Regions from separate parts of the Streptosporangium becharense genome, predicted to be linked through region 4. Evidence: riboswitches for the same ligand, from Rfam matches in the RefSeq annotation. Region 4 holds a riboswitch; each other region holds the start of a gene.
The links. Region 4 has a riboswitch for cyclic di-AMP ahead of F4562_RS07345 (C40 family peptidase). Riboswitches for the same ligand answer to the same signal wherever they lie in the genome.
Positions count from the first base shown of each region.

Region 1: linked by a shared signal. The riboswitch ahead of F4562_RS35195 (hypothetical protein) and the one ahead of F4562_RS07345 (C40 family peptidase) in region 4 are both predicted to bind cyclic di-AMP.
Region 2: linked by a shared signal. The riboswitch ahead of F4562_RS25240 (coiled-coil domain-containing protein) and the one ahead of F4562_RS07345 (C40 family peptidase) in region 4 are both predicted to bind cyclic di-AMP.
Region 3: linked by a shared signal. The riboswitch ahead of F4562_RS18230 (C40 family peptidase) and the one ahead of F4562_RS07345 (C40 family peptidase) in region 4 are both predicted to bind cyclic di-AMP.

Region 1 covers NZ_JACHMP010000001.1:5,442,950-5,450,105, forward strand. The annotation lists gene F4562_RS23875 (sugar kinase) at 1-228, opposite strand, end outside; gene F4562_RS23880 (IclR family transcriptional regulator domain-containing protein) at 382-1,383, opposite strand; gene F4562_RS23885 (DUF4253 domain-containing protein) at 1,848-2,699, shown strand; cyclic di-AMP (ydaO/yuaA leader) riboswitch at 2,991-3,140, shown strand; gene F4562_RS35195 (hypothetical protein) at 3,449-4,438, shown strand; gene F4562_RS23895 (hypothetical protein) at 4,688-5,353, opposite strand; gene F4562_RS23900 (alpha/beta fold hydrolase) at 5,549-6,409, shown strand; gene F4562_RS23905 (hypothetical protein) at 6,457-6,828, opposite strand; gene F4562_RS23910 (roadblock/LC7 domain-containing protein) at 6,841-7,156, opposite strand, start outside.
Region 2 covers NZ_JACHMP010000001.1:5,737,530-5,744,685, forward strand. The annotation lists gene F4562_RS25225 (M50 family metallopeptidase) at 1-506, shown strand, start outside; gene F4562_RS25230 (MarR family winged helix-turn-helix transcriptional regulator) at 517-1,038, shown strand; gene F4562_RS25235 (DinB family protein) at 1,025-1,528, opposite strand; gene F4562_RS25240 (coiled-coil domain-containing protein) at 1,663-2,634, opposite strand; cyclic di-AMP (ydaO/yuaA leader) riboswitch at 2,637-2,773, opposite strand; gene galT (galactose-1-phosphate uridylyltransferase) at 2,846-3,925, opposite strand; gene F4562_RS25250 (DeoR/GlpR family DNA-binding transcription regulator) at 3,922-4,722, opposite strand; gene F4562_RS25255 (HD domain-containing protein) at 4,806-5,402, opposite strand; gene F4562_RS25260 (PepSY domain-containing protein) at 5,468-6,061, shown strand; gene F4562_RS25265 (TIGR03086 family metal-binding protein) at 6,099-6,671, opposite strand; gene F4562_RS25270 (dihydrolipoyl dehydrogenase family protein) at 6,906-7,156, opposite strand, start outside.
Region 3 covers NZ_JACHMP010000001.1:4,136,818-4,143,973, forward strand. The annotation lists gene F4562_RS18225 (helix-turn-helix domain-containing protein) at 221-454, shown strand; gene F4562_RS18230 (C40 family peptidase) at 758-1,807, opposite strand; cyclic di-AMP (ydaO/yuaA leader) riboswitch at 1,816-1,974, opposite strand; gene F4562_RS18235 (amino-acid N-acetyltransferase) at 2,313-2,978, shown strand; gene F4562_RS36395 (RDD family protein) at 3,065-4,249, shown strand; gene F4562_RS18245 (histone-like nucleoid-structuring protein Lsr2) at 5,516-5,848, shown strand; gene F4562_RS18250 (ATP-dependent Clp protease ATP-binding subunit) at 6,128-7,156, shown strand, end outside.
Region 4 covers NZ_JACHMP010000001.1:1,717,559-1,724,714, reverse strand. The annotation lists gene F4562_RS07365 (phosphotransferase family protein) at 1-1,040, opposite strand, end outside; gene F4562_RS07360 (NYN domain-containing protein) at 1,281-2,543, shown strand; gene F4562_RS07355 (sensor domain-containing protein) at 2,636-3,277, shown strand; gene F4562_RS07350 (C40 family peptidase) at 3,434-4,357, shown strand; cyclic di-AMP (ydaO/yuaA leader) riboswitch at 5,128-5,287, shown strand; gene F4562_RS07345 (C40 family peptidase) at 5,406-5,987, shown strand; gene F4562_RS07340 (gluzincin family metallopeptidase) at 6,234-7,156, shown strand, end outside.

The DNA of each region.
Region 1 (7,156 bases), 3.7 Mb from region 4:
GACGTCCACGCCTTCGCCGGAGAGCGTCGAGCGCAGCAGCTCCCCGAATTCGTCGGCGCCGACCCTGCCGATCCAGGCGGCGCTCGCACCGAGGCGGACGACGCCGATCGCCACGTTCGACTCCGCGCCGCCCACGCCGAGGCCGAAGTCGCGGGCGTGCCTGAGCAGACCGGTGCGCCGCGCGGTGAACAACGCCATGCTCTCGCCGAGCGTTACCAGATCGATCATTGAAAACAGCTCCTTGTCGGGCTCGGGCGGTCGGCCGCCGGAATAGGGATCGGGCTCGGGCGGTCGGCCGCCGGGGTCATGCGGTCGGTCGCCCGAGCCGGGATCGAGGTCATGGGTCGGTCACCGGGGCCGGGATCGGGGTCATGCGGTCGGTCACCGGGTCGAGCCGAGCTTCCTGGAGATCCGCAGTGCGGTCTCCGTCACCAACGGCCCCAGGTCGCGGACGCGGGCCGCGGTGATCCGCGAGGTGAGACCGGACACGGAGATCGCCGCGACCACGGCGTCACCGTGGTTGAAGATCGGCGCGGCGACGCAGCGCACCTCGGGCTCGTTCTCCCGGTCGTCGACCGCGTAGCCCCGCTGCCGGACGCGGCGCAGCTCGGCGCGTAGGCGGGCGGCGTCGGTGATGGTGTGCCGGGTGACGGGCGGCATCCCGGCGGCCACGACCTCCTCGACGGACTCGTCCGGCTGCCAGGCGAGGATGGCCTTGCCCACCGCCGTGCAGTGGAGCGGCGCCCGGCTGCCGATCCGCGAGGCCATGCGGACGTTGGTCTCGTTCTCCACCTTGTCGATGTAGACCACGTCCGGCGGGTCGTACACCACGAGGTGGACGGTCTCCCGCACCTGCGACATCAGCCGGTGGGACTCCTCGGCGGCCACCGTCCGCAGGTCGAGCGTGGCCAGGTACGCCTGGCCCAGCCGCAGGGCACCGTTGCCCAGGCGGTAGGCCCCGGTTCGGCGGTCGCGCTCCAGGAGCCTGGACTCGACGAGGGGAACGGTCAGCCGGAGCACCGTGCTCTTGGACAGGCCGAGCGCCTCGGCCAGCCGGGTGAGCGGCAGCCCGTGACCCGGGCCCGCGTGGTCGCGTACGTACTCCAGCACGGCGAGGGCTCGCCGCAGCGAAGCCGACTGGTTGCGTTCCGCGGGCCGTTCCGGTTCCGCGGACGGGTCCGGTTCCGGGGAGCGGTCCAGGTCGGCGGACGGGTTCGGTTCCGTGGGCCGGTTCGGTTCCGCGGACGAGTCCGGTTCCCGGGAGCGGTCCAGGTCGGCGGACGAGTCCGGTTCCGGGGAGCGGTCCGGGCCGGTAGACGGGTTCGGTTCCAGGGAGCGGTCCAGGTCCGTGGGCCGGTCACGTCCCGGGGCGGAGTCGTTCATCGTGGTGTTCCGCGACGATCTGATTGCTCGAACACACAGATCAAGGTAGGGGAGAGCAGATGCTTTGTGGACATCTGCAGCACAAGGTTGTGCATTGCACAACACGGCCATCCTGTCCTCCCGGCTGCGATCGGGTGCTTTCCGGGGGCCGCGGCCGACAGGGAGACGAACTGTGAAGGTCCGCCGGCCGGTCTCCGGCGACCGGCGAGCGCGGGGCGGCGCGGACCGGTCCCGGCGCGGGCCGATTCCGGCGCGTCCGGGGGTGGAACTCCGGGTGCCCGAGCCCGGAGCGGGAGGCGTCCGGGTCTGGAGTGGAAGGTGTCCGGGCCCGGAGCGGGAGGTGTCCGGCGTGCGACGTGAGGAGGCGGCCCCCCGCCCGGTTTCGTACTCTTCTGTACCGATAATTTTTGCCGGTGCCAGGGCAGAACTGTCCCTTGGGACGCTTGACAGGCCAAAATTGATCCGTGGTCAGGATCGGATCGGTAGAGATGGACGATTGCGAGCGGGGGCACCTTCCGCCACTTCTGGGCCAGCTGTTCGCCGACGGGGGCGAAGGCCGGTGGCTCCCCGTGGAGCTGCCGCCCGGTGACGTGGTCTGGCCCGACCCGGGTTATTCGCAGCTGTCGATCCGCGTCCGACCGGCTTTCTGGCTCAGTGAGGTGACGGTGTCCGGGGAGTACTGGGCCCTGCTGCGTGCCCAGCACGAGCACTCCGGCCTCTGGCCGGTGCTGCTGGAAGACTCCGTCCAGCCCTGGGCGGCCGGGCAGATCGCTCCGGACGCCCCTACCGAGATCGACAACTACCACGCCGCCGCGTTCATGACCGAGGTCTGGTCCGACTGGGTGGCGAAGGCCCACGCCGACCAGATCGACCTGCTCGACCCCTTCGGCCCGCAATGCCCCGGGCCCGCGCCGCCGGGGAGGCTGGTCGCCGACCCGGGTGTGGTCGCCGACTGGTACGCCGGCCTGGTGGCCGAGCGCAGGACCCCGCTCGGTCTGGTCGCGGTCGAACGGGGCGCCGACGCGCTCGCCGTCATGGGCTGGCAGGGTGCGCTGAACCACAACGAGTGGATGGTCCCGCTGGCCGCCGTGGTGCGCAGCTGGGAGGACAGGTTCGGGGCGAGGGTGGTCGGCATGGGGTTCAACACCCTCGACCTGAGCGTCGCCGCGCCGCCGACGACCTCGGAACACGCCCTGCACGTCGCGGCCGAGCACTGGACGTTCTGCCCCGACAGCATCATCCAGGGTGCCGGAACCCTCATCGACTACGCCGAGCAGATCAAGGGCAGGAACGCCTGGTCGTTCTGGTGGGACTGACGGCGGGACGGGCTCGGGAACAGGTTCGGGACGGGACGTCGGGACGGGCTCGGGACGGGCTCGGGACGGGACGCCGGGACGGGCTCGGGAACAGGTTCGGGACGGGACGCCGGGACGGCCGTGTGACAGCCGTTCCGGCCTCCCGGGGAGCGTCCCGGGGTAAGGGTTTCTTGAAGGTAGTAGGTAGATCTTCTGGGCTTTTCGTGGGGTTTGCTTTGCTTTGTCCGATTGCACTGGGTAGTGTCCTGGTTGTTATCGGTCGGTGACCTGCCCTTCGGCAGAAGAAGGAGCGGCCGGCCGACGTCGAGTCCCGAGGGCCGCCAGGCCCCGGGAGCCGGGGACCCACCTTCCCGGGGTGAATCCGCCGCGACCCCGCGGCGGTAGGGCAACTCCACCGCCCGAACCCGTCAGCTAACCCGGTAGACGAGATGGAGAGGAGATCCCCATGGATCACCGCGTCACCGTGTCGGCGCGTTCCGTGGCCGTACCGGTCCCGTAGACCCGCGCGTTCCGTCCCGGACCCCGCACGTCCCGCCCCCGTGGCCCTTCGCGTGCCGGTTCCCCGGGCCGCCGTCGTCAGCTCACCAGACCTCTTTCACCGCGTCCGATCGCGGTGTGCTCCCACCCGCGCTCCGCGTAGCTCCCGGTAGATCCCGCTACGCCTTTCTCGTCGAGCGCGTACTCGCCCGTGCCTCCGCCGTGTGCCGCACGAGGCCGCCCTGTTCCCTCGCGAAAGAGCCCCTTCTCCCATGCGTTTCTCCTTCGGCCCGTACCGCAACCGCCTCGCGGCGGCAGTCCTCGTCGGTGCGAGCGCGCTGACGGCCGCCGGTGTCACCTCCGTGCTCCCCGCCTCCGCCGCCACCCCGGTCCTCGCCCCCGCCGTCCCGGCCGTGCACACCGCCCCGGTGGCCGACACGCCCGAGGCCGCCGGTGAGAGGGTCATGCTCCAGGGATCGACCACGGCCTCCTACTTCTGGGACGACTCCTCCGGCCGCGCCGGCGACACCGGTCTGCCCGCCAGTGGCAAGCCGATGCAGAAGGGCATGGCCGCGAGCCCGAGCTGGCCCCTGTTCACCGAGGGCTACGTCATCTACAAGGGCAAGAAGGCCAAGTTCTTCGTCGGCGACCGCGGTCCGGGCGAGCCCTCCAACCGGGGCATCATGCTCGACCTCGACGCCAAGACCTTCGCCGACCTGACCGGCGGCACGTTCAACTCCCGCACGCTCATGGTCAACGGCAACGGCGGCATGGGCCACATCAAGGTCCAGTACGTCATCACCAAGTGGGGCGACGGCGTGGGCAGGAAGAACCACCCGGTGGCCTTCTCCACCGGTGCCTGGGGCCGCAAGGACCGTAACCCGGCCACCCCGCCGAAGCCGCTCGTCGCCAAGCCCGCCCCCAAGAAGGCGCAGGAGCCCAAGGTGGTCGCGGAGCCGAAGCAGGCCGTCAGGCCCGAGGCCGAGACCGAGTCCGCCGCGAAGCCCGCCGCGAAGTCCTCCACCGAGCCCGTCGCCGCGCCGGAGGCCGGCGCGTCCGCGAACGTCGTGCCCGCCACCGGTGCCGAGGCGGCCGAGAAGGACGCCCGGAACCTGGCCGGCACCGCCAACGCCGCCGCCACCTCCCCCTCCGACTCGACCGGTGCCGTAGCGGTGGTCCTGGCCGGCCTGGCCGTCGTGGGCGGTGGCGCCTACCTGGTCACCGGCCGCCTGCGCCGCTCCACCGGCCGCCGGGGTATCTGACACGTTCCACGGTCCGGCGCCGCACCTCCGTCACGCCGCGCGCCGGCCGCGCTGCACCACGCCGCACCTGCGCCACGCCGCGCGCTGGCCGCGCTGCACCACGCCGCGCCACCCCGAGCGTCGTACTGTGCCGCTGCCGCTGCCGCTGCCGCTGCCGCTACGCCGCGCGTCGTACGGTGTCGCCACGTGTCGTACGGTGTCGCCCCGTGCCACCCCGCGCTGCCACGTCGCGCCGAACGCCGACCGCCCTCACGGTCGGCGTTCGACGGCGGCGCGGAAGCCGGGGAGCAGCTTCGTCAGCTCGGCGGCGGTGAAGATGGCGCCGAGCACCACCCCCACGGTGCCGTCGTCCGCCCAGACGCACATCCCGGTCTCGCTGAGGGAGATCTCCTCCCCCACGCAGCGGGCGTGACCGCCGAACGAGCCGGTGGGGACGGTGAACTCCCGGTCGGGTTCGCCCTCGACGAAGTCGTCGAGGATGCGGTCGACGACCGGCGCCTGCTGGTCGGCGCGGATGGTCACGTCGTAGCCGGTGAAGATGAGGTTCCGGGTCCAGTCTTGGCCCTTGGCCTTCTTGATCTCCTCGTACCGTATCTGGACCGCGTTCTGCACGGCGAGGTCGGGGACGTGGGGGCGTCGCTCCATCAGTTCCTCGCGGGTGAGGAAGGGCCACATGCCGTCGAGGCGCACGCTTCCCGCCTTCTGCGCCGGGGGGATCGTCAGGCGGTGGACGTTCCCGGCGGGAGCCGTGTCCGGGGCGCCGCCCGCGCCGGGTGTGTCAGGTGTGCCGGACGTGCACGCCGGCACCGTACCCAGGACGAGCGCGGCCACCGCCGCGGCGGCTCGGCGCCTCCGGGAGGCGGCGCGCGGACGTGGTGACCGGTGGGACGGGCGAGGGGCGGGGAACGCGAACACGGGACCTTCCTTCGTACCTTCATGCCCGGACACGTGCCGAGGCGACGAGGGCGTGCCGCAAGGTTAGGCCGTCCCTCCGCGGATGCCGTCCCCCGCCCGGCTGACCGGTTCCCCCTCGGCCGGATGACCTCCGAGCTTGCCCCCCTCTCTACAGAATGAGATTCTGTTCTGCGAGATCCGCACAGTGGGAGGGACATGACTCTGCGAGCCTCGGCGAACGGCATCGAGATCGCCTACGACACCTTCGGCTCCCCCGGGGGACGCCCGCTTCTGCTGGTCATGGGGCTGGGCTCCCAGATGATCCACTGGGATGAGGAGTTCTGCGGCCTCCTCGCCGGCCGCGGGCACCACGTGGTGCGTTTCGACAACCGCGACATCGGCGAGAGCACCCACCTGCACGAGGCCGGGGCCCCCGTCCTGGGCGGCGGCGGCCGGGTGCCGTACCTGCTGGACGACATGGCCGACGACACCGCCGGGCTGCTCGACGTGCTGGGCTGGGACGCGGCCCACGTGGTCGGCGTCTCGATGGGCGGCATGATCGCCCAGTCGCTGGCGATCCGCCACCCGCACCGCGTGCGCAGCCTCACCTCGATCATGTCCACGCCGAGTCCGCAGGCCGCCCCGCCGACCGACGCGGCGATGGCGGCCCTGATGTCGCCGCCGTCGCCCGACCGGGAGACCGCGATCCGGCGGGCCCTGGAGACCTGGAAGGTCATCGGCTCACCCGGCTACCCGTTCGACCACGAGCGGATCGAGCGGGTGGCCGGGCTGAGCTACGACCGCTCCTACGACCCGGCGGGTACCTCCCGGCAGCTGGCCGCCATCCTCGCCTCCGCCGACCGCGCTCCGGGGCTCAAGGAGCTCAGGATCCCCGCGCTCGTGTTGCACGGCGAGGACGACCAGCTCGTCCCGCTCTCCGGGGGGATCGCCACCGCCGATGCGATTCCCGGCGCCAGGCTGGTCACCTTCCCCGGTATGGGACACGACCTTCCCCGTGCCCTCTGGCCGAGGTTCGTCGAGGAGATCGACGCGCTCACCGCCGCCGCCGAGCGGTGAGCTCCGGTACGGCCCGCGCCTCCCGGGGTGCGGGCCGTACCGGAGGATCAGATTTCGAGCCGCTCCTCGATGGCGCGCAGGGTGTGGCGTGCCAGTGCGAGGTTGGCCCGGTTCCGGTCGAGCGCGAGGTAGAGGAAGAGCCCCTTGCCGCCGCGGCCGCTGATGGGACGGATGATGTGGTACTGGGTGCCGAGCGTGATGAGGATGTCCTCGATGCCGTCCTTGAGGCCGAGTGACTCCATGGTCCGCATCTTGGCCTTGACGACCTCGGTGTTGCCGGCGGCGGCCACCTGAAGGTCGAGATCCTTGGAGCCGCCGAGCGCACCCAGCGCCATCCCGCTGTTGTAGTCGACGACGACCGCCCCGATGGAGCCGTCGATCGCCAACATCTCCTTGAGAGAGATGTCCATGTTGCCCATTGGTGTCTCCGATCAGTGCGTCAGCGATATACGGGATGCGACGGCGGCCAGCCGCGCCGCCGTCTTACGGCCCTCCAGCCGGAGCAGGCCCAGGTTCGTCCCGGGGCGTGCGAGGACTGTGAGGACGATCTTGGGGCCGGCGGCGTAGCAGGCCGCGTAACCGTTGGTTCCGGAGATCAGCGTCTCCTCGAAGGCGCCCTTGCCGGCCATGTCCGTCATCCGGCGGCTGAGGGCCAGCAGCGCGGAGGAGAGGGCGCCGGTCTGCTCGCTGTCACCTTCCAGGTCGCTGGCTATCGTCAGGCCGTCGACGCTGCACGCGATGCTCCCG
Region 2 (7,156 bases), 4.0 Mb from region 4:
GCCCGACGACCGTCATCGAGCGGCAGAGCTTCGGCGCCGTGGTGGAGCACATGGGAGACCTCACCTCCGCCACCGCCGCCTCGCTCCTCCGCTTCCCCGAGAAGATGGTCGGCGTCTGGAACGCGGCCTTCTCCGGTGACGAACGCGACAAGAACGGCCCGATCGGCGTCATCGGCGTCAGCCGTATCGGCGGTGAGATCGCCGCGTCCGCGGCCCCGCTGGAGAACAAGATCGTCATCTTCATCAACCTGCTGGCGGGCTTCAACCTGGCGATCGGCCTGTTCAACCTGCTCCCGCTGCTCCCGCTGGACGGCGGCCACGTCGCGGGTGGCCTGTGGGAGGGCCTCAAGCGGGGCTTCGCGCGCGTCACCCGCCGCCCCACGCCCGGCCACGTCGACATCGCCAAGGCGCTCCCGTTGACCTACGCGATCGCCTTCGTCATGATCATCATGGCCGGTCTGCTGATGTACGCCGACCTGGTCAACCCCGTCCGCCTCTCCGGCTGACGGTGGCGCCGTGAACGACGGGACGCCCGGAGCGCTGATCGACGTGGCGCTGTTCCGGCTGCGCCGGATATGGGCGCGGCCGCTGCGTCCGCGCAGGGCGGGGGAACCCCAGCGCCCGGTGCAGATGTCGAACGTGATGGTCGTGCACGCCGTGCACAAGCTCAGCCTGGACGTGCCCGAGGTGACCGTGGGCGCGGTCGCCGAACAACTGGACGTCGACCCGTCCACCGCCAGCAGGCTGGTCAACGACGCCGTCGGCGCGGGGTTCGTGGAGCGCGAGGAGTCGGCGGTCGACGCCAGGCGGGCCCGGTTGACACTCAGCGACCGGGGCCGCAGGGTGCTCGACGTCGTCGTCCGTCACCGGCGGACCTACCTGGACGGCCTGATGGCCGACTGGGACGAATCCGACCGGGAGACCTTCGCCCGCCTGCTCGCACGCTTCGCGGAGGCCGCCACGGCCCGCCCGGCGAACCTGGCCAACCTCGACCAGGTGATCGCCGAGGCGCTGGGGGAGTCCGCTACTCGCCGGTGACCCCGTCGATCCGCTGGCGGATGATGTCGGCGTGCCCGTTGTGCCGGGCGTACTCCTCGATCATGTGGACGAGGATCCAGCGCAACGAGACGTCCTGGCCGCGGCGCTGCGCCTTGCCCACCTCGTCCAGCGGCAGCCCGGCCGACAGCTTCCTGGCGTGCGCGATCTCTCCGTGCCACCGTTCGAACACCTGGTCGACCGGGGTCTCCAGAGTGTCGAAGTCGCCGTCGGGATCGTCGTCGGAGTAGTAGATCCCGGTGGTGCCCTCACCGTTGAGCACGTTGCGGAACCAGTTGCGCTCGACGTCGGTCATGTGCTGGACCAGGCCGAGCAGCGACAACGTGGACGGTTCCGCCGAGCGCAGGCGCAACTGCTCCTCCGTCAGCCCCGCGCACTTGACGGCCAGGGTCTCCCGGTGCCAGTCGAGCCAGGCGTGCAGCATCGGGCCTTCGTCGGCGATGAAGGGGGGATCGATCCGGGTGTCGGTCATGGTTCTCCATCCTGTCGGGACGTCCCGCCGTTGTCATACCTTTTTTCGCCGGTCGTCCCCGCCCGGCGGGGCGGCAGGCCGGCCGGGACCGGTGGCGGTGTCGTGGCCGTTCGCGCCACTCCGGGGCCGCATGGTCAGTACATCGAGATGTGCGGGTGGTCGAAGTGGTTGGCGGTGACGCCGCCGCGGTCGGACATGAAGCGCCAGCCGGAGCCGTGGTTGATGCGCTGGCGCCAGATCACATACTTGACGCCCAGTCTGGCCTTGTTCTTGAGGGCCCAGGCGGCGATCTCGTCGCCGAGCTTGAGGTTGGCCGCCGAGGGCATCGCGCCGCCGGTGCTCATCATGAAGTCGCAGGCACGGCCCAGGGGGTGCTCGCCGCCGTCCTGCGTGGACCGGTAGCAGCCGACCGTGTAGGGCAGGTCGAAGCGGCGTATGACGGCGTCGCGCATGATCCGGGTCCGGTCGGTGATGTTGTCGGCGCCGGTGGGCAGCTGGGGGATCCAGGTGCCGTCGGCGCGGCGGCCGGAGCCGACGGGCACGAGCCGGTCGAGCTTGCCCTTGATGTCGTCGATCAGGTCCTCGACCTCGTCGCGCTGGGTCTGGACCTCCTCGGCCTCCTGTCTGATCTCGTCGGTGAGCTGGGCCGCCTCCTCGGCGGCCTCCTCCCTGTCGTCGAGGCGGCCGGCGAACCCCTCCAGGTGGGCGCTCTGCTCGGCGGTGAGCTGCTCCATCATCGCCGCACCGCTCAGGTCGGAGGCGAAGAACATCGCGGGCAGGCTCTCCGCGCTGGTCTGGTAGCGGATCTGGGCGATCGAGCTGATCTGCTTCTTGGCGTCGGTGTAGGCGGTCTCCGCCCGTTGCAGGTTCTTCTTGGCGACCGCTTCGGCCTTCTGCGCCTTCCCGAGCGCCGCGCGCTTGGCGGCGTACACCTCGATCAGCTTGTCGACCTTCTTGCCGAGCTTGGCCAGCTCGGCACGGAGTTCGGCCTCGGTCGGTTTGGGGGCCGCGCCCGCGGTGGGGGCACCGAGGGTGAACGCCGCGGCAGCACCTAGGCAGAGAACCCAGACCGCGTGGCGACGGAACGTGGTGGACGAGGCCGCCACGACTCTCCTCTCCTTCCGCCTACCGGGTTAGCTGACGGGTTCGGGCTGGAGGAAGCCCGTCCATCGATGTGGATTCACCCCAGATGCGGTGGGTCCCCGGCTCCCTGGCGAGGCGCCTGGGATTAGGCATATCAGCAGTTAGTGCTGATGTGGGAAGGATAATAGTGGTATTCCAATACTCCTGCGACCTTAACTTGATGCCTATCGGTGATTAATTCGTGACAACGGAGCGCAAAAGATGTGCTGTCTGTTCCGGCAGCACGTCGTTCACGAACGCCCCCATCGCCGACTCCGATCCGGCGAGATACTTCAGCTTGTTCGCCGCGCGCCGGATGCTGAACAGCTCCATGTGCGCGTACGACAGATCCCGGCCGACGTTCACCGGGGCCTGGTGCCAGGCCGCGATGTAGGGCATCGGCATGTCGAACAACCCGTCGAGGCGACGCAGGACGTCGGTGTAGAGCGGCCCGAACGCGGCCCGCTCGGCGGGCTCCAGACCCCCCAGGTCGGGCACCCGGCGGTGCGGGTAGAGATGCACCTCCACGGGCCAGCGCGCCGCCGCCGGGACGAAGGCCGTCCAGTGCTCGTTCGAGGCGACCACCCGGACTTCCGCCTCCCGCTCTGCGGCGAGCACGTCGGCGAACAGGTTGCCGCCGGTCCGTTCCCGGTGGCGCCGGGCCGCCTCCAGGGTGGTCCTGGTGCGCGGGGTGACGTACGGGTAGGCGTAGATCTGACCGTGCGGGTGGGCCAGCGTGATCCCGATCTCCGCTCCCCGGTTCTCGAAGCAGAACACCTGCTCCACGCCCGGCACCGCGGACAGCTCCGCCGTGCGGTCGATCCACGCCTCCATGACCAGCTCGACCTGCTCGGGGGAGAGCCGGGAGAAGGAGGAGTCGTGGTCGGAGGTGAAGCAGACCACCTCGCAGCGGCCCGCCCCCGCGCGGACCTCGCTCAACCCACCGACCTGCTCGTACGCCCCCGGCTGGGTGGAGAAGGACGGGAAGCGGTTCTCGAAGACCACCACGTCGTAGTCGGGGGACGGGATCTCGGTCAGCCGGCCGGGGCGGGACGGGCACAGCGGGCACTCGCTGGCCGGTGGCAGGAAGGTGCGGCCCTGACGGTGACCGGCGACCGCGATCCACTCCTCGGTGAGCGGGTCGTAACGCAGTTCCGAGGCCGGCGGGCGGGGCGGCAGGTCGCGTTCGTCGATCGCGCCGCGGTCCGCGTCGTCCCGCCGGTCGAAGTAGAACAGCTCGCGGCCGTCGGCCAGGTGGGTGACGGTGCGCTTCATCGGCTCAGGGCCTCGCTCTCCTGCTGCGGTTCGGTGATGATCAGCTCGCCCACCGCGGCGGCGAGTTCCTCGCGGGCCTCGGTGGGCAGGCCGGAGTCGGTGACCAGGACGTGGGCCTCGGACAGTTCGGCGATCGTGCTGATCCCGACCGTGTCCCATTTGGTGTGGTCCGCGAGCACGACCAGCCGGTGCGCGGAGGCGACCAGTGCCCGGTTGGTCTCCGCCTCCAGCAGGTTGGGTGTGGTGAACCCGGCGCGGGTGCTCATCCCGTGCACCCCGAGGAACAGCGTGTCGACGTGGAGCCCCCGGATCGCCGTCACCGCGACCGGGCCGACCAGGGCGTCCGACGGGGTGCGAACCCCGCCGGTCAGCACGACCGTGCGGTCGCCCCCGGGAGAGCGGTGGAAGACGTCGGCGATCCGGATCGAGTTGGTGATCACGGTGAGGTCGGGCACCTCGGTCAGGAAGTGCGCGAGCGTCCAGGTGGTCGTCCCGGCGGACAGGGCGATGGCCGTGCCGGGCTGGACGAGCCGCGCGGCGTGGCGGGCGATCGCCTCCTTCTCCGGCTGCTGACGGGCCGACTTGGCGGCGAACCCCGGTTCCTCGGTCGATCCGGGCCCGGCGGCGGTGGCGCCGCCGTGCACCTTCTTCACCAGGCCGCGTTCGGCCAGGACCTCCAGGTCGCGGCGGATCGTCATGTCGGACACGCCGAGTTCCCGCACCAGGTCGGCGACCCTGACGCCGCCGCTGCCGCGCACCTTCTCCAGGATCGCCTGCTGCCGCTGCTGGGCGAGCATCGACTCACTCCTTAAATCCACCAGACTTCAGCAAATTACCACAGACTGCTTGGGGGATGCTGTTTGGTTACGACGGTAAACCATCACAACCGCTCAAGCTCCGCATGGATGTTGGCCCTCGCGGCGACCTCCAGGTCCGCGATCCGGAAGATCGCGGGTAGCTCCAGCAGTGAGCGCAGCACGGCGGCCCGGCCCTTCCGGAAGGCGTCTTCGGGGACGAACCCGTACTCCTCGCGCACCGCCGCCGCGTAGGCGGCGTAGATCTCCCGCGGCGCGCCCAGGATCGCCAGATCGGCGTCCGACAGCACGGCGCCATCCGCGTCGCCGGGAGCCGGGTCGTGCGTGACGGTGAGCCGGACCAGCCGGGCGACCGTGGCCACGGCCTCCGGCGGCAGCCCCATCTCCGGCAGCGCGCGTTCGGCCAGGCGGGCGCTGCGCTCCTCGTTGTCGCCTCGCTGCGGGTCGTAGACCGCGTCGTGGAACCAGGCCGCCAGCCGGACCAAGTCGGGGTTGTCCGCATGGTGGGCGAGGGCGTCGACGTGGGCCAGCACGGCCTCCAGATGGGCGGTGGTGTGATAGCGGCGGTGCGGCTCGGCGTAACGGTCGATCAACTCCCGGCCCAGGCCCTCCGCGTCGGGACCGGCCAGGGACCGCCACAGGCTCATCAGCTTTGCGCTCATGCGACGGAGCCTAAAACCATGGTCAGAACCGTGTGGACGGCGGCCGGAACGGTGAGTAACCGACCATGCGTCCGACCTGGGTCCTGCTCGTGCTGATCACCGCCGTCACGGCCTGCGGGAACGGTCCTGCGACGCCCTCGCCCTCCCCTCCGGACACGCCCGCTCCCGCACCGTCCGCCCTGACCACCCCGGTGCCGGTGACGTTCGCCGAAGCCGCAGGGATCGCCGAGCGGGCCGCACAGGGCCGGCTCACGGATCTGCAGCTGTACGCCGCCCAGCCCCCCGCCGTCTGGCTCGCGCAGGTCCTCGGCCGCGACGGCAGGACGCTGACCGGCCTGCGGGTGAACGCCGTCACCGGGGCGGTCTCCGGCGAGCAGATGGAGGACCCGGAGGAACTCACCACGGCCACCCGCCGCCTGGCTGCCGACCGGATCGGCGCCATGGGGGCGTGGAAGGCCGCCTCCGGTGCGGTGCCGGGCGCCTGGATCACCGCCGCGGTGCTGGAGGAGACGGGCGGTGTGGTGGTGTGGGAGGTGGAGGCGATCGATTCGACGCGGAAAGTCAGGAAGATTCTGGTGAACGCCGCCACCGGTGCCACGATCGTTCTCGCCCGGGACGCGCGGCCCGCTCTCCCCGGCGGTTCCCCGGCACGTCCCTGAGGCGCTTCCTGGGCAAATCCGGCACCGGACGTCCGGTTCAGGCCTGCCGCCCCCAGGAGGCCAGCAGGTCTGCCTGCGCGTCGGCCTCCGAGGACGTCCCCTGCCGCTCCGCGCCCGCCCCGGCCGGGCGGTAGCCGTTCCCGGCACCGGAGAACCAGACCGTGCACGCCTCGACCAACTCCGGGTCGAGGCGCTCGTCGGCGCCGATGGCGCGGGCCAGGTCCCAGGTGTGGATGAGGGCGTCGGCGAACAGTTCGGTGACGTACTCCCGGCCGGACACGTCGCCGAACGACAGGTGGACCACCCGGGTGAGAGAGCCGGCACCGCCCGTGGCCTGCATGGCCGCCACGGCGGAGGTGTCGAACGCCTTGATGGGGTCGTCACCGAGCAGGTCCCCCTCGAAGGCGTCGCCGATCTCCGCGACGGCGCGTCCTCCCAGCAGCTCCGGCGCCCACAGGTTCTCCCCGACCACGTGGTTGACCAGGTCGCGCACGTCCCAGTCGACGCACGGGGTGGGGCTGTCCCACTGCTCCGGCCCGATCCGGTGAACGAGAGCGCCGAAGTCCTCCAGGGCACGGTGGTAGGCCTCGCGGACGTCGATGATCATCATGTCCTCCCGAACGCCCTCCCGGGTCTGGTCTCGGCTCCCATCTCGAACGTAACCCCTGCGCCGCCGGTAGTCATCGCGCCGGCACGCGCGGCCGGCCGCTCCCCGGCGGGCAGCCGGAACAGCCGGTCACCCTGGAGCGGCCGGCCCCGCGCGACCTCGACGAGGAGGATTCCCCGGCGGCGCGATCGCGGCCGGCGATCGCAAGCAGGCCACCGGGATCCGTGCCCGGATGGCCTACAGCTCCCTGAGCGTCGCCTCGACCGCCCGGTGGAAGGTCGGGAAGGCGTAGAGCATCTCACCGAGGCGCCGCACCGGGATCCTCGCGTGCACGGCCAGGGTCAGCATGCTCAGCACCTCACCGCCCGCCGGCCCCGCGCTGGTGGCGCCCACCAGGACGCCGTCGGCGGCGACGAGCTTGATGAACCCCTCGTTGCCGGCCTTGTGGATCCAGCCCCGGCTCGAATCGGCGATCCGGGTGAGGGCGG
Region 3 (7,156 bases), 2.4 Mb from region 4:
GTGCCTCGGCCTTGTCGGGACTTAGTGCCAAAGGCGGCGACATATCATCAGTACTCCATGTTGTACGTACTATGTCAATAGTGGCCGCGTGTCGTGAAGAGCGGAACTTGACGACCTTTGAACATGGCGTTTACCGTTCCTGACGGGCGGTATTGATTCCCGGCGTCTTCACGTCCGGATTCCTGAGCGGGGGGAGTGACTCCAGATGGCATATCCGGAAGTGGATTCGCGCCATGGCGACAGCCCCGTGGGCCCGGGCGACATCGATCTCAGTGATGACGATCTCGTGCTTCTGGCGGAGCTCGCCAAGGGTGTCACCGTCGACAGGGTGGGCCGCCGCCTCGACATCAGCGGCCGGACCGTCAGGCGCAGGCTCAGGGGCATCTGCGACCGCATCGGCGTCGCCACGGCCATCGAGGCCGTGGCCTGGGCGGCCCGCCGCCGTCTCATCTAGGGCCCTCACCCTTTTCCTCCGGGCATCGCGCCCGTGGTCGTACGCGCCACCACAGGGCCGTACAGGGGGGGTCGGGGCGTCCCCGGGCCCGACCCGACCGGCGTTCCCCGCCGCGCCGCGGCGCCGTCCGCACCCACGGCGTCGGAGGTCTCCTGCCGCAGCGGCGGCGGCGGTCGGCCGCGCCCGGTCATGCCGCTTTCCCGGGAACTCGCCCCCGGCCGCGGCCCGGTCCCGGCCCGGGACCCGGGCGCCGGAAGGCACACCCCGCCGGCGGATGGCCTGCCCGCTGGCGGGCAGGCCGGATCAGTCGGCGATGCGGACGCCGCCGGCGAAGGGCCGGTTCTCGATGCTGGCGATGTGGATGACGTCCCCGGTGCGCGGCGCGTGGACCATCAGGCCGCCGCCGAGGTAGATCCCCACGTGGTGCAGGTCGCTGTAGAAGAACACCAGGTCACCCGGACGCAGCTGGTCCTTGGAGATGTGGGTGCCGGCGGCCCACTGGTCGCCGGTGTAGTGCGGCAGGCTGATGCCGACCTTCTGGTAGGCCCACATGACCAGCCCGGAGCAGTCGAAGCCGTTGGGCCCCTCCGCACCCCAGATGTACGGCTTGAGCTGCTGGGTGAGTGCCCAGCGGGCGGCCTCGGCGGCCTTGCCGCTTCCGGGGATGGGCACCTCGACCTTCACCCGGGCTCCCCGGTTGCTGGCGGCCCGGGTGCGCACCTCGCTGAACAGGTCGCTCTCGACCCGCGCGACCAGCCGCTCGATCTTGCTGCGCTTCTTCCCGATGTCGGACAGGAGCTCCTGGACCTCCTCGGTCCTGGCCTTGGCGGTGGCCTGCGCCTGCCTGGCGTCCTCGATCGCCCGGCTCAGCTGGGCGACCTCCTCGCTCTGCTGCTGCTGGAGGGCGTAGGCGGTGGTGGCCTGGTCGAGGAAGGAGTCGGGATCGGCGGACTGGCTGAAGGCGAGCCCGGAGGTCAGCTCGCCCGCCATGTAGCTGCTCTGCGCCAGGAGCGCGGCCTTGTCGCGCTTGATCTTCAGCTCCGACTCGCTGGTGGCGAGGGTCTTCTTGGCGCTTTCGGCGGCGCGCTGCGCCTGCTTGAGCTTGACCCGCCCCCCGTTGTACTGCTCGGTGAGCGTGCCGATCTCGTCGTGGAGTTTCTCGGCCTGGTCGGCCAGCTCCTGGAGGCTGGGCCGGGGGTCGGCGGTGGCCGCGATGAACGGGGTACCGAGGGTCAGGAGCGCGAAGGCCGTCCCGATGATCGCGATACGGCGGCGGAGCCTGCGCGATGTGCGTTCTCGACCGCGGGCATCGCTGCCCGCGTGCTCTCGTCCGCGGTCGCGCGTGCGCTTCACCAGAAGGCTCCTCTTCTCCTCGGCCGCCTACCGGGTTAGCTGACGGGTTCGGGCCGGAGGCAGCCCTACCGGGTGCGCCGGTGGCACTCGGATTCACCCCGGGGACTTCATGGAGAAGTGTGGGTCCCCGGCTCCCCCGGGGGTGGGGGATTCGGCGGGTCAGGCTTTCACGTCTCTGACATCGAGCACGGACATTAGTGCAACGGAGGTTCCTGCTCAACCAGAACTGTGAACTTCGTAGAGCTTGCGCAACTGAAATGTCACGGGAGCATCACATCGCTTCAAGATCCACATGCCCATTACGCTGCCTTTATCGTTCCCGTGACGCCTGTGGCCCCCGGTCTCCCCAGGTCCGCGGGCGTACCGAAGATGAGATCGGCCACATTGCGTGGTCTCGCCGGAGGCGGCGCGGCAATTCGCCGGTCGGCGGCCATCTCGGAGCCGGAGCGGGAGTGTTATGGATGAGCCGTAATTAGGGTCCGCCGAGGACGTACGCTGATCAGTCATGGACCAGGTTGCGGAGCATTCCCCCGTCACGGCCCCGGGCGCCGTCGCCGGGGGACGGCCCTCCCGATCGGGGGGCGAGAAGACGGAGCGGGACCCGGCCGGCCCCGGTGCCACCGAGGTCGTCGTCCGCCGTGCCCGCACCCCCGACGTCCGCGCCATCCGCAGGCTCGTCGACACCTACGGCGGGGCCGGGCCGCGGCTGCTGGAGAAGGCCACCGTCACCCTCTACGAGGACATCCAGGAGTTCTGGGTGGCCACCGACGGGGCGGGCCGGGTCGTCGGCTGCGGAGCGCTCCACGTGCTCTGGGAGGACCTCGCCGAAATCCGCACCGTCGCGGTCGACCCCGACTGCCGGGGGATGGGGATCGGCCACCGGATCGTCTCGGCGCTCATCCGCACCGCCGTGGAACTCGGCCTGCGCCGGGTCTTCTGCCTGACCTTCGAGGTCGATTTCTTCGCCCGCCACGGGTTCCGGGAGATCCAGGGCACGCCCGTCTCCCCGGAGGTGTACGCCGAGCTCCTCGCCTCGTACGACGAAGGCGTCGCCGAGTTCCTCGACCTGGAGCACGTCAAGCCGAATACCTTGGGCAACACCCGCATGCTGCTTCATCTGACACGCGAGCCGGACTTTCATGACGGCGGGGCTGACTCAGTGGAAAGGTGACTGTTGATACCTATATCGATACCTTGTGCAGCAGCAAGCATGTGAGTCTACATACGCCGCATGCGCAGTCTAAGTGAGGTGACGCGGTGAGCACCGGACAGCCGCCGTATCCACAGGATGATCCCGAGCGTGATCGCAACCCCTCGGGACAGCCGGATTACGGGCAGCACAATGTGGGCCGAGCCCCCGGCGGGCACGACCCCGATGTGACAGTTGTGGGATACCGGTCGGAGGGCGCGCAGCCGAACACCGGTCCAGGACAGACCCAGCCCGGCTACGGCCAGCAGCCCGGGTACGGGCAACAGGGTTACGGTCAGCAGGCCCAACCCTCCTACGGTCAGCAGGCTCAGCCTGGTTACGGCCAGCAGCCCGGCTATGGTCAGCAGGCCCAGCCTGGTTACGGCCAGCAGCAGGGTTACGGTCAGCAGTCTGACTACGGTCAGCAGGCCCAACCCTCCTACGGTCAGCAGGCTCAGCCTGGTTACGGTCAGCAGCCCGGCTATGGTCAGCAGGCCCAGCCCTCCTACGGCCAGCAGCCCGGCTACGGCCAACAGGCTCAGCCCGGTTACGGCCAGCAGCCCTCTTACGGTCAGCAGGCTCAGCCTGGTTACGGTCAGCAGTCTGACTACGGTCAGCAGGCCCAGCCCTCCTACGGCCAGCAGCCCGGCTACGGCCAACAGGCTCAACCCGGGTACGGCCAGCAGCCCTCCTACGCCCAGACGCCCTCTTACGGCCAGCAGGCCTACAGCGGTCCCCCCGGAGCCCCCGCCCCCCTCGCGGAGTGGTGGCAGCGTCTGGTGGCGCGGTTCATCGACGGCATCATCCTTGCGATCCCGGCGGTGGTCGTCACCATCGTCATAGGCCTGATCCTCGTCACGGCGCCCAGCTACAACTACAAGACCGGCGACTCCGTCGAGGCGAGCGGGGCGTTCGCCGCCAGTCTCGTCAGCACACTGATCATCGCGGCCATCTTCTTCGCCTACGAGTTCTTCATGCTCTCCCGGGGCGGCCAGACGGTCGGCAAGATGGTCATGGGGATCAAGGTCGTGCCCGTCGGCGGTGTCCTGCCGCCGGGCGGTCTGTCCTCCGACGTCGCGCTGAAGCGCGCCGGCGTGCTCTGGGGCCCGCAGGCCGTGAACTGGGTGCCGTTCCTGGGCTGGGCCGCCAGCATCTTCATGTTGGTCAACATTCTGTGGCTGCTGTGGGACAAGCCCCTGCAGCAGGCGTTGCACGACAAGGTGGCCGAGACGGTGGTCGTCAAGGTCAAGTAGTCCCGCGAATAACGGGGCCGGCGGTGCGACCGCCGGCCCCGTTTTCGTGCGTCGGGGGGAATTGGGTGCCCGCAGGCGGCCGGGTAACGGCGCCGGTCCCGTGCCCCGGGACGGGTGCAAACCCATTCCCGGCCCGCCGGAAGGCCGCGGGGCTCCGGCCGAGAATCATCGCCGGTCTCACACGCGGCGGACCCGCGCTATGAGATGTCAATGCCGGATCGGCCACCGCCGGGACTTCAAGGGCCGGCCGTCGAATGGGCTCGCCACCGGCCGGCCGCATCGTCCGCGGCGTCATCTTCGCGCCTCTCCCGGAGGATTCTTCTAAGCCTTCCCCGGCTTCTCCGGCTCCTTCCGGACGGGTGGTGAAGTTCTTCTTAGCGATCCGGTGCGAGGGCCGTGGTGTTGCCGAGGTTGTCCGGAAGTGCTCATCGCCTTTGGTGGTTATAAGGGCTACGACTATGTACTCGACGCCGGAGAGGGTCGTACTCTTGGCGAGAAAGCGTTGAAGATCCGTCTTGTTCCACGGACCCGCCCCATCGCGTCTGTCGGCGCGATGAAGCGGGCCGGTCTCTACCCGGGCGTTCAAAGCAGGCGGTGGGCATTGTCGTGATGAACCTGTCAGCATAGATCTCCAGACTCGTGACCGAGAACCGTGCAGTCCGGTCGCAAGCCCCTTCACCAGGGCTTTCGCGGCCGGAGCGCCGGTGACGGCACGGGCCCGGACCTGAGGCGTCATTGGTTTTCGGGAGACGATGATGATCACTCGATCACCCTGTCGGTTTTTTCCCCGCGGCTTTACGTACTGCAACCGGTAAGGCGGCTGGAGAGAAGCATTAAGCTAGACAGTGGCAGACATGGTCGCCCCTGTGCCGCGCGCCGCCACCCGGTGGCGCTATGGTCGTGGTGGGCGTGACCGGTCCCGTCGGGCACGCGACCCGTGTGGCCCGGGAGTCGCCACCACATTTCCATGGTCCCCCACAAAGCCACCTACGGTGCGGAGCGAGGACGAATGTACGACGTATTGTCCGCGTTGATACCCCCCGCGGTCGTCGGAGGGGCCTTCATCTTCGGAGTGGTCAAGCTACTTCGGGGTGAAGCGGCCGCCCGGCGGTCGGGAAAACAGCCCGACGCGGCCGGGCCGCAGAAGGGCTGATCCCTCCGGGGCACGGTTCCCCGGGAATCGCCGGTCGGCGGAATTGCCGCCCCTCGATTGCGGGTATATGTTTAGCTGTGAATCAAACAATACTCCGCGAAAGGATTGCGTAGATGGCCAAGCAGATCCAGGAGATTCTCATCGACGACCTCGATGGGGGCGAGGCCAATGAGACGGTCGCCTTCGCGATTGACGGCACCAGCTATGAGATTGACCTGAGTGACGTTAACGCGAAGAAGCTCCGCGACTCCCTGTCGCCTTTCGTGCAGAGCGCCCGTCGTTCCGGCGCCCTGGCGCCCCGCCGCCGCCGTGCGGGCGGAAGCCGGGCACTCACGCGAGAGAAGAGCGCCGACATCCGGGCGTGGGCCAAGTCCCACGGCCTTAATGTCAGCGAGCGCGGCCGAATCGCCTCCAAGATCGTCGAGCAGTACGAGGCCGCTCACTAGAGTCGGTTCGTAGATCGCGTGAATCATGCGGTTATGGCGGTCACGGTGGGGTCCGGTGGCGGCCATGACCGCATGAAGCGTTTGAGGGACGGATAAACGTCGTTCGCTTGCGGCGTAGCGGGAACATCGCACCCCCCGTAGGTAGTTGGATGGAGGGTGAACGCCCTGCTCTCGGGGAACGTCTTCTGCGTAGAGCGGTCGCCGGGTCGGGGCTACCATGCGGGATGACAGGGCCCGGATATCCCGGACCTGCCTGACCGCTCTGTGAGGAGCGACGAGATGTTCGAGAGGTTCACCGACCGCGCACGGCGGGTTGTCGTCCTGGCCCAAGAAGAGGCCCGGATGCTCAACCACAACTACATCGGTACGGAGCACATTCTTCTTGGCTTGATCCATGAAGGTGAAGGCGTTGCCGCCAAGGCTCTGGAGAGCCTCGGCATCAGTCTTGAAGGTGTGCGTCAGCAGGTCGAGGAGATCATCGGCCAAGGGCAGTCTGCGCCGTCGGGGCACATTCCGTTCACCCCGCGCGCCAAGAAGGTCCTTGAGCTGTCGCTCCGTGAGGCCTTGCAACTGGGTCACAACTACATCGGCACCGAGCACATCCTGCTCGGCCTCATCCGTGAGGGCGAGGGTGTGGCCGCCCAGGTGCTGGTGAAGCTGGGTGCCGACCTCAACCGGGTGCGGCAGCAGGTCATCCAGTTGCTCCACGGTTACCAGGGCAAGGAGCCGGCCGCCGCGGGCGGTCCGACCGAGGCCGCGCCGTCGACCTCCCTTGTGCTGGACCAGTTCGGCCGCAACCTGACCCAGGCCGCCCGCGAGGGCAAGCTCGACCCGGTCATCGGCCGCGACAAGGAGATCGAGCGGGTCATGCAGGTCCTGTCCCGCAGGACCAAGAACAACCCGGTCCTGGTGGGCGAGCCCGGCGTCGGCAAGACCGCCGTGGTGGAGGGCCTGTCGCAGAAGATCGTCAAGGGCGAGGTCCCCGAGACGCTCAAGGACAAGCAGCTCTACACCCTGGATCTGGGTGCCCTGGTGGCCGGTTCGCGCTACCGCGGCGACTTCGAGGAGCGCCTGAAGAAGGTCCTCAAGGAGATCCGCACCCGCGGCGACATCATCCTGTTCATCGACGAGCTGCACACGCTCGTCGGCGCGGGTGCCGCCGAGGGGGCGATCGACGCCGCCAGCATCCTCAAGCCGATGCTGGCCCGCGGTGAGCTGCAGACCATCGGCGCCACCACCCTCGACGAGTACCGCAAGCACCTGGAGAAGGACGCGGCGCTGGAGCGGCGCTTCCAGCCGATCCAGGTG
Region 4 (7,156 bases):
GGCTGCTCGCCGAAGTGGATGCGGCGCCGCCAGACCCGGGCCATGATGACGCCGTGCCTGAGCGCGGCGTACATCTCGTAGAAGTCGAGGTCGCGAGGGGTGTGACCGGTCATCTCCCGGTAGGCCCGGCACACGTCCTCGCGGCGCATGAACCCCGGTAGCCCGGGTAGCCCCATCATCTCGGCGACGTCCTGGAAGAAGCGGTGCAGGAAGATCATCCATCCGAGGTCCGCCTCGCGGGGGAGCACGGCGGCCATCTCCCAGTCGAGCACCGCCACCGGAGTGAAGTCGCGGTACATCACGTTGCCGATCCGGGCGTCACCCCAGTTCAGCACGTCCGGGCCCGGGGCGTCCGGCCAGTGCTCCTCCAGCCAGTCGAAGGCCCGTTCCAGCACCGGGATCCGCAGTGAGCCGTGTGCCCACTCGTAGTAGGCCCGCTGGTCGTCGACGTGCCGGCGCAGCGCGGAGGAGTCCCGCCCCGGGGGCTCGAACGGGCGTAGCTCCCGGGCGGTGAACGGGGTCTCGTGCAGCCTGGCCAGGATCTCGACGCTGCTCCGCTGGAGCCGCTCGCGGTCGGCGGGCGAGGCGTCGAGCAGCCAGCCCGCCATGGTGTAGGGCGTCATGTCCGGCGGGACCTGCCCGCGCAGGCGCTCCATCACGAGGAAGGGTGCGCCCATCGGCTCCGGGTCTGGTTCGAACCACATGGTCCGGGGCACCGCGATCGCCGTGCGCTCCCCGACCAGCCGCATCACCTCGAACTGCCGGCCGAGATCGTAGGAGGGGAAGACCGGCACCGCCTCGCTCGCCGGGGCCATCCGGGCCACGCACCGCATCGTCCGGCCGTCCCCGGGCGACGCGCGGCGGGCGTCGAAGATCAGTGTCTCGCTGGACAGGCCGTTGCCGGCCGGCCGGGACAGCGGGGAGACCTCGACGGGCGAGCCCAGACGGCGGGAGAGCCAGGCGCGCATCCGGTCGCGTAACTCGGCGAGATCGCGGGTGGAGGTCCGCATCCTCCCGGCCTGCCCGCGCTGTCGTTGCATGTATCGTCTCCCGGGTGATGTGCGTCACAAAGCGGTGTGCACAGTCGTATACCTGAGATCAAGCGCTTGTCCATGAACGGTTCATCCCGGGGTCGGCCGTCGTCCGCATTCGGGTCAGGTCGGGGTCAGGGTCAGGTAGCCGTACCCTTGACGTGAAGACCGATCCGAGTAGGGGCCGTGATGAGTTCAGCCGGAGAGGGCCTGTCTCGTCCGCTACCCGAGCAGGTTCGTTTACACGTCGTGGAGCTGGCGTCCCAGGTTCTGGGGTCGATGCCCGCGGCTTCGGTGCCCGCTCCCCTGCGGGGGATCGCCAGGTTCGATCCCCGCAAGCGGGCCAAGCTGGGGAGCGCGCCGATCGCGGCCCAGCTGGAGACCGACAAGAAGTTTCGTGAGCTGGTCGCCGAGGCGGTGACGGCCGGCTGGCCCGAGCTGGCCGAGAGCCTCGCCGAGGGGTCGGTGCCCCCGGCCGCCGAGCCCGTCCTGGTCGCCGCCGCCGCCTATCTGACCCGCCCGCCGGGCTGGGTGGGCATGGTGGAGACCGCCCGCGCGGATCTGGAGCGCTCGGCCGTGGTGGCCGAGGGCACCGCGCAGGAGCAGCTGCTCGCGCGGTTGCGCGAGCAGCTGGCGGCGCAGAAGGCCGCGGCCAAGGAGGAGGCCGACCGGCTGCGCGAACAGCTCAAGTCGTCCCGCTCGGAGATCTCCGACCTGCGCCGCAGGCTGCACGACGCCCGCGAGCGCGCCAGGGCCGCCGAGGCGCGGGCCGCGGAGGTCCAGGCGGAGGCCGAGGAGGCCAAGGCCGCCGTGCTCTCGGCGGGCAACACGGCGGACGGTGAGCTGCGCCGTCTGCGTGAGCGCCTGGCCGACACCGAGCGCCAGCTGGAGGCGACCCGCCGGGCCGCCAGGGAGGGCCGCAGCGTCGAGGACACCAAGGTGCGCATGCTCCTCGACGTCCTCCAGGACGCCGCCGCCGGTCTGCGCAGGGAGCTCGCTCTGCCGCCCAGCATCCACCGGCCCGCCGACTCGGTGACCTCGGTCGTCCCGGGTGGGCAGGGGGTCCAGGCGGTGCCCGCGCGGGCGCTCGCCGATGACGACCCCGCGCTGCTCGACCAGCTGCTCGCGCTGCCGCAGATCCACCTGATCGTCGACGGCTACAACGTGACCAAGACGGGGTACGGCACGCTCACCCTCGCCGACCAGCGCAACCGCCTGCTGACCGGTCTCGGCGGGCTCTACGCGCAGACCCGCACCGAGTTGACCTGCGTCTTCGACGGAGCCGAACTGAACGGCCCGGTTCCGGTCTCGGCTCCCCGGGGGGTGCGGGTGCTGTTCAGCTCGCCCGGACAGATCGCCGACGACCTGATCCGCCAGCTGGTGCGCGCCGAACCCCAGGGGCGGGCGGTCGCGGTGGTCTCCTCCGACCGTGAGGTCGCCGAATCGGTCCGCAGAATGGGCGCCCGCCCGGTGCCCTCCATGCTGCTCCTGCGCCGTCTGGGGCGTGGCTGACCGGCGGTCAACCACGGCGCTTCCACATTCTCCACAAGATACGTAAACCTTTTGCGGCCGTGGCGCATCGGATCACGCAGGAGGTCGATTCGATGAAGAAGATCATAGCGCTCGCCTGCGTCGCCGTCGCCGTGGCCGTTCCCGCCGCGTCCGCGATCCCCGCGGCCGCCGTCGCGGCGCCCGCCATCCCCAAGGGTTTCCTGCTGTACGAGAAGGACGCCGCCAAGAAGGACGACGACCCCGAGACGAACTGGAAGGTCAGCCACTCGGTCAAGGCCAAGCTCGCCGTCAATCCGTGCGACAGGGGCAGCCTGGCCAGAGTCGGCCGGGTGGCGGCCCGCACGGTGACCTTCACCGGGGTGCCCGACTTCATGAAGGTCGAGCAGGTCGTCCTGTACGCCTCGCCGGCCGACGCCGCCAAGGCCGTCACCCAGGTGCGGTCCGCGCTGGCCGCCTGCGGGACGACGACGAGCGCCGGCTCCACCTACCGGTACGTCCCCACCCCCGTCACCGGTCTCGGCGACGAGGCGCTGAAGGTCTCCGGGCAGGTCTACTACGGCAAGAAGGCCGGGGTGGGCGGTGACCGCAGCGTGCTGGTCAGGAAGGGGAACGCCGTCCTGGTCTACCTCTGGGCGGGGGAGTACAGTGCGCCGGCCAAGGCCGACTGGGCCACCCAGCTCCGCGACGCCAGGAGGATGACGGCCAAGATCTGCGCCATCGCCGCCTGCCGCTGAGGAACGAACTTGGCGAAAAGGTGAGCTGGTCCTTACTTCTTCTGTACTATTTCGCCGCAGTCGATGCGTTCGGGAGGCGTTGTCGTGGCCGTGGCGGGTATGCCGGGTAGGTTGGTTCGGATTCCGGTTGCTGCCGGGCTCGCTTTCGCGCTCGTGATGGCCGTTCCCACCGGCAGTGCCGGTGCCGAGCCGAAGCCGACGCTCGCCCAGGCGAAGAAGAAGCTGGACAAGCTCAACGAGCAGGCTGACCAGGTCGTCGAGAAGTACAACCAGGCCTCCGAGAAGTGGAAGCGGGCCAGGAAGAAGTACCAGACGCTCAACGCCGACCTCACCCGGCAGAGCGAGCGGGTCGCGGGCCTGCGCAAGGAACTCGTCACCATGGCCGTCAGCAGCTACCAGTTCGGAGCGGTCGGCGGACTGGAGAACCTGGTCAGCCAGGCCGACCCCGGCGCTCTGCTGAGCGGGCTGGCCACGGCCGACCAGATGTCCGCCACCCGTGCCCAGTCCCTGAACGCCTTCGACGAGGCCACCAAGGAGCTGCGGGACAGCCGCGACAAGGCCAAGCAGGCGTTGGACGAGGCGGACCAGACGCGTGACGAACTGGCCGGGGAGAAGGCCAAGGCCGAGAAGATGATCAAGGCGCAGAAGAAGCTCCTGCGGGAGCTCGGCGCCTACAACCCCGGCGACCCCAACAGCGCCGGCATCCAGTACAACGGCCCGGCGTCGGGCAACGCCCGTGCCGCCCTGGAGTTCGCCTTCGCCCAGATCGGCAAGCCGTACCAGTACGGCGGCACCGGCCCGGGCGGCTGGGACTGCTCCGGCCTGGTCCAGGCCGCCTGGCGCAGCGGCGGCGTCAGCCTGCCCCGTACGACCTGGGAGCAGTGGAGCTGGGGCGCCGCGCGCAAGGTCTCGCTGAACGAGCTTCAGGCGGGCGACCTGATCTTCAGTGAAGGGCTCGGCCACGTCGGCATGTACACCGGAGACGGGCGGGTCGTGCACGCCCCGCAGACCGGCGACGTCGTCAAGGTCGTCCCCCTGTCCGGTTACGGCCGCCGCCTCGTCGGAGCCGTCCGCCCCTGAGCCGTCCCGGGTTCACCGCTGGACACCGTCCCTCCCTGGGCGGCCTTGGATTCGCCGCTGAGCGCCTTTCGTTCTTTTCGGGCGGCTTGGGACCGATGGTGGGGGACCGCGCTCCATTCCGGGCTGTGGGGCCGGCCGGTGGTGGCGGGGAAGCGCGCTGCGGGCCTCGGTGATCCGCGCCGTGCCTGGCCCGCATCGCCTGCCGGTGCTCTGCTGCTCGTCGGCGGTCTGCGACGCTCGCCGATGGTCTGCGACGGCCGCTCTCGTTCTCCGCTTCTCCGCGCACCTTGCTCCGCGCACCGTGCCCGGTTCCCTCCACCGCCGCTCCCGAACCGATGTGTCCGTGCCCTCGCCGGGTTCGGGAGCGCCGCGCCTGCCGCGGCGCTGGCCCCGGGCGGGTGCCTTGGAGTGCCCTTGGGTGCCTTCAGGGCCGAACTGGGTGTCTCCCGTTCCGGCGGGGAACAAACCAAGATCTACATCACTGTGACGCATGTTACATATGGGGCGATCTCTACGGTGTGGTGCGAGGAATGTGACGAGGATCATATCTCGTTACTATAAATATGCATTAAGCAGGGATAACGGGTAGATCACGAAGCCATTTTCGATCTACACGGTTGGGGAGACCTTTGCCGGATGTTGAGGATCCGGGTACCTTCTGGCCTCGCGGCTGCAAGCCATGCTGCCGCGGTCGAGACCGGCCTCCGGGCCGGTTCCCGCATAGAGAATCCAACCGGCCACCGTTCCCTCTGCCCGGGGGTACGCCCCCACGCGGTGGCCTGCCGAATTCGTGCAGCCAGGAGGCACGAAACCGGGGACCCAAAGGGCCCGCGAAAGCATGGCCAGGGGTGAATCGGCAGTTCCATGCCGTAGGGCATCTTCCAAGCCCGAATCCGTCAGCTAACCCGGTAGGCATCAATGGAAGTCCCAAGGAGAAATCCTGTCTACCACCCTGCACAACCCCCGTCGTTCGCATCTTCTCCGCCTCTCCCTCGGCGGGTTCGCCCTCACTCTGACCGCCTCAGCCGGAGCGGTCACCCTGGGGCCCATGACGACGAATGCGATGGCGGACAGCGCGCCCGCGCTTCAGGTCAACGGCACCGCGAGCGGTTCCGAGCAGGCCGGGAACACCGAGGGCACCGCGAGTGCCGCGAGTGCCGGAAGCGCCGACAGCGAGGGCAAGGCCGAAACCGACGCCAAGGCCGAGAGCAAGGCCAAGAGCGGCGAGAGCAGGGCCAAGGCCAAGCTGAGCAAGGCCGCGCTGCAGAAGATCCGGGCGGGCAAGGCCGTCTCGGTGGCCAAGAAGCAGATCGGCGATCCGTACCGGTGGGGAGCCACCGGCCCCGGCGCGTTCGACTGCTCCGGGCTCGTCAAGTACGCCTGGGGCAAGGCCGGCGTGACCCTGCCCAGGATCACGCACAGCCAGTACCGGGCGATCAGGAAGAAGGTCTCGTGGAGCAATCTGCGCCCCGGTGACCTGCTGTTCTTCAGTGGAAAGGGCCATGTCGGCATGTATGTCGGCAAGGGGCGGATGGTCCACTCGCCGAGCAGCGGCAAGACGGTCCGGATCGTGAAGCTGAAGGGGCACTACCGGTCCTCCTTCGCCGGAGCGGCCCGGCCGGGAGCCTGATCGGCGGATGACGGCCCCGTCCATCCTCCGGGAGGGACGGGGCCGATCCACGTCCGCCGGTCTTCGAGCCGATCCACGTCCGCCGGTCGGTCCGGTCTTCGAGCCGATCCACGTCCGCCGGTCGGCCCCCGTCTCCGGGCAGGCGTCCCCGCGTCGGCCCGACTGCGTTCGCCGCCGTGTCATCACCGTCGGCGTCGCGCGGCGCGTCCCGGCCGGATCCGTGACCGTCAAGTAGTATCGAGCCGTATGTCCACCCCGAAAGGGCGCCGCGCCGTGCTCGCCGGGATGCTGGCGCTGATGAGCGCCGGTTCGCTCTCCGGGGCCGGGCCGCTGCACGGCGGTGCCGGGTGGTCCTCGCGCGAGCCGGACACCGCACCCGATGCCCCGGGAAGCCCCCGGGCCTCCGCGCCGGAGACCCCGCCGGGCGGCCCCCGCGTCCTCCCCGGGTTTCCCCGCGACCTCCGCGACCTGCCGCCCGACCTCCGTGACCTGCCACCGGACGTTCCGGGACTATGGCCCGGTGAGGTCACCGCCGTCCGGGGCGAGCACTCCCTGGTGCTCGGTCACCGGGTCCCGTCCACCGCCCTGCGTGACCTGGCGGTCCGGGCCGACCAGGCCCGCCGCGCGGTCGGGGCCGTCTGGGGGCCGGTGCGGGCCCTGGTCCTGTTCCCCGCCACCGACGCCGAGGCCGCGGCGCTCGCCGGGGCCGGGAGCACCCGGGGACTGGCCGCGATGGCGACGGCCGACCGGGTGATCGTCCTGCCCTCGGGTTACGCGCGGCTCACCCCGACCGGCCGGGACGTGGTCGTCGCCCACGAGCTCACCCACGTGGCCACCGGCGCGACCCGGGGCGGCCGGGTGCCGGTGTGGCTGTCGGAGGGGTTCGCCGACTACGTGGGATACCGCGACGCCCCGATCCCGGTCCGCGAGGCCGCCGCCGAACTCGCCACGGAGGTGCGCGCGGGCACCGTCCCCGTCCGCCTCCCGGTGTCCGCCGACTTCGCCCCCGGCGCCCCCCGCCTCGCCCAGGCGTACGAGGAGGCGTGGCTCGCCTGCCGGTTCATCGCGGAGCGCTTCGGCGAGAGGGCACTGGTGAGGCTCTACGGTAACGATGTCGGGAGCACGCTGGGCCTGCCGGAGGCCGGGCTCACCGAGGCATGGCGCGACTA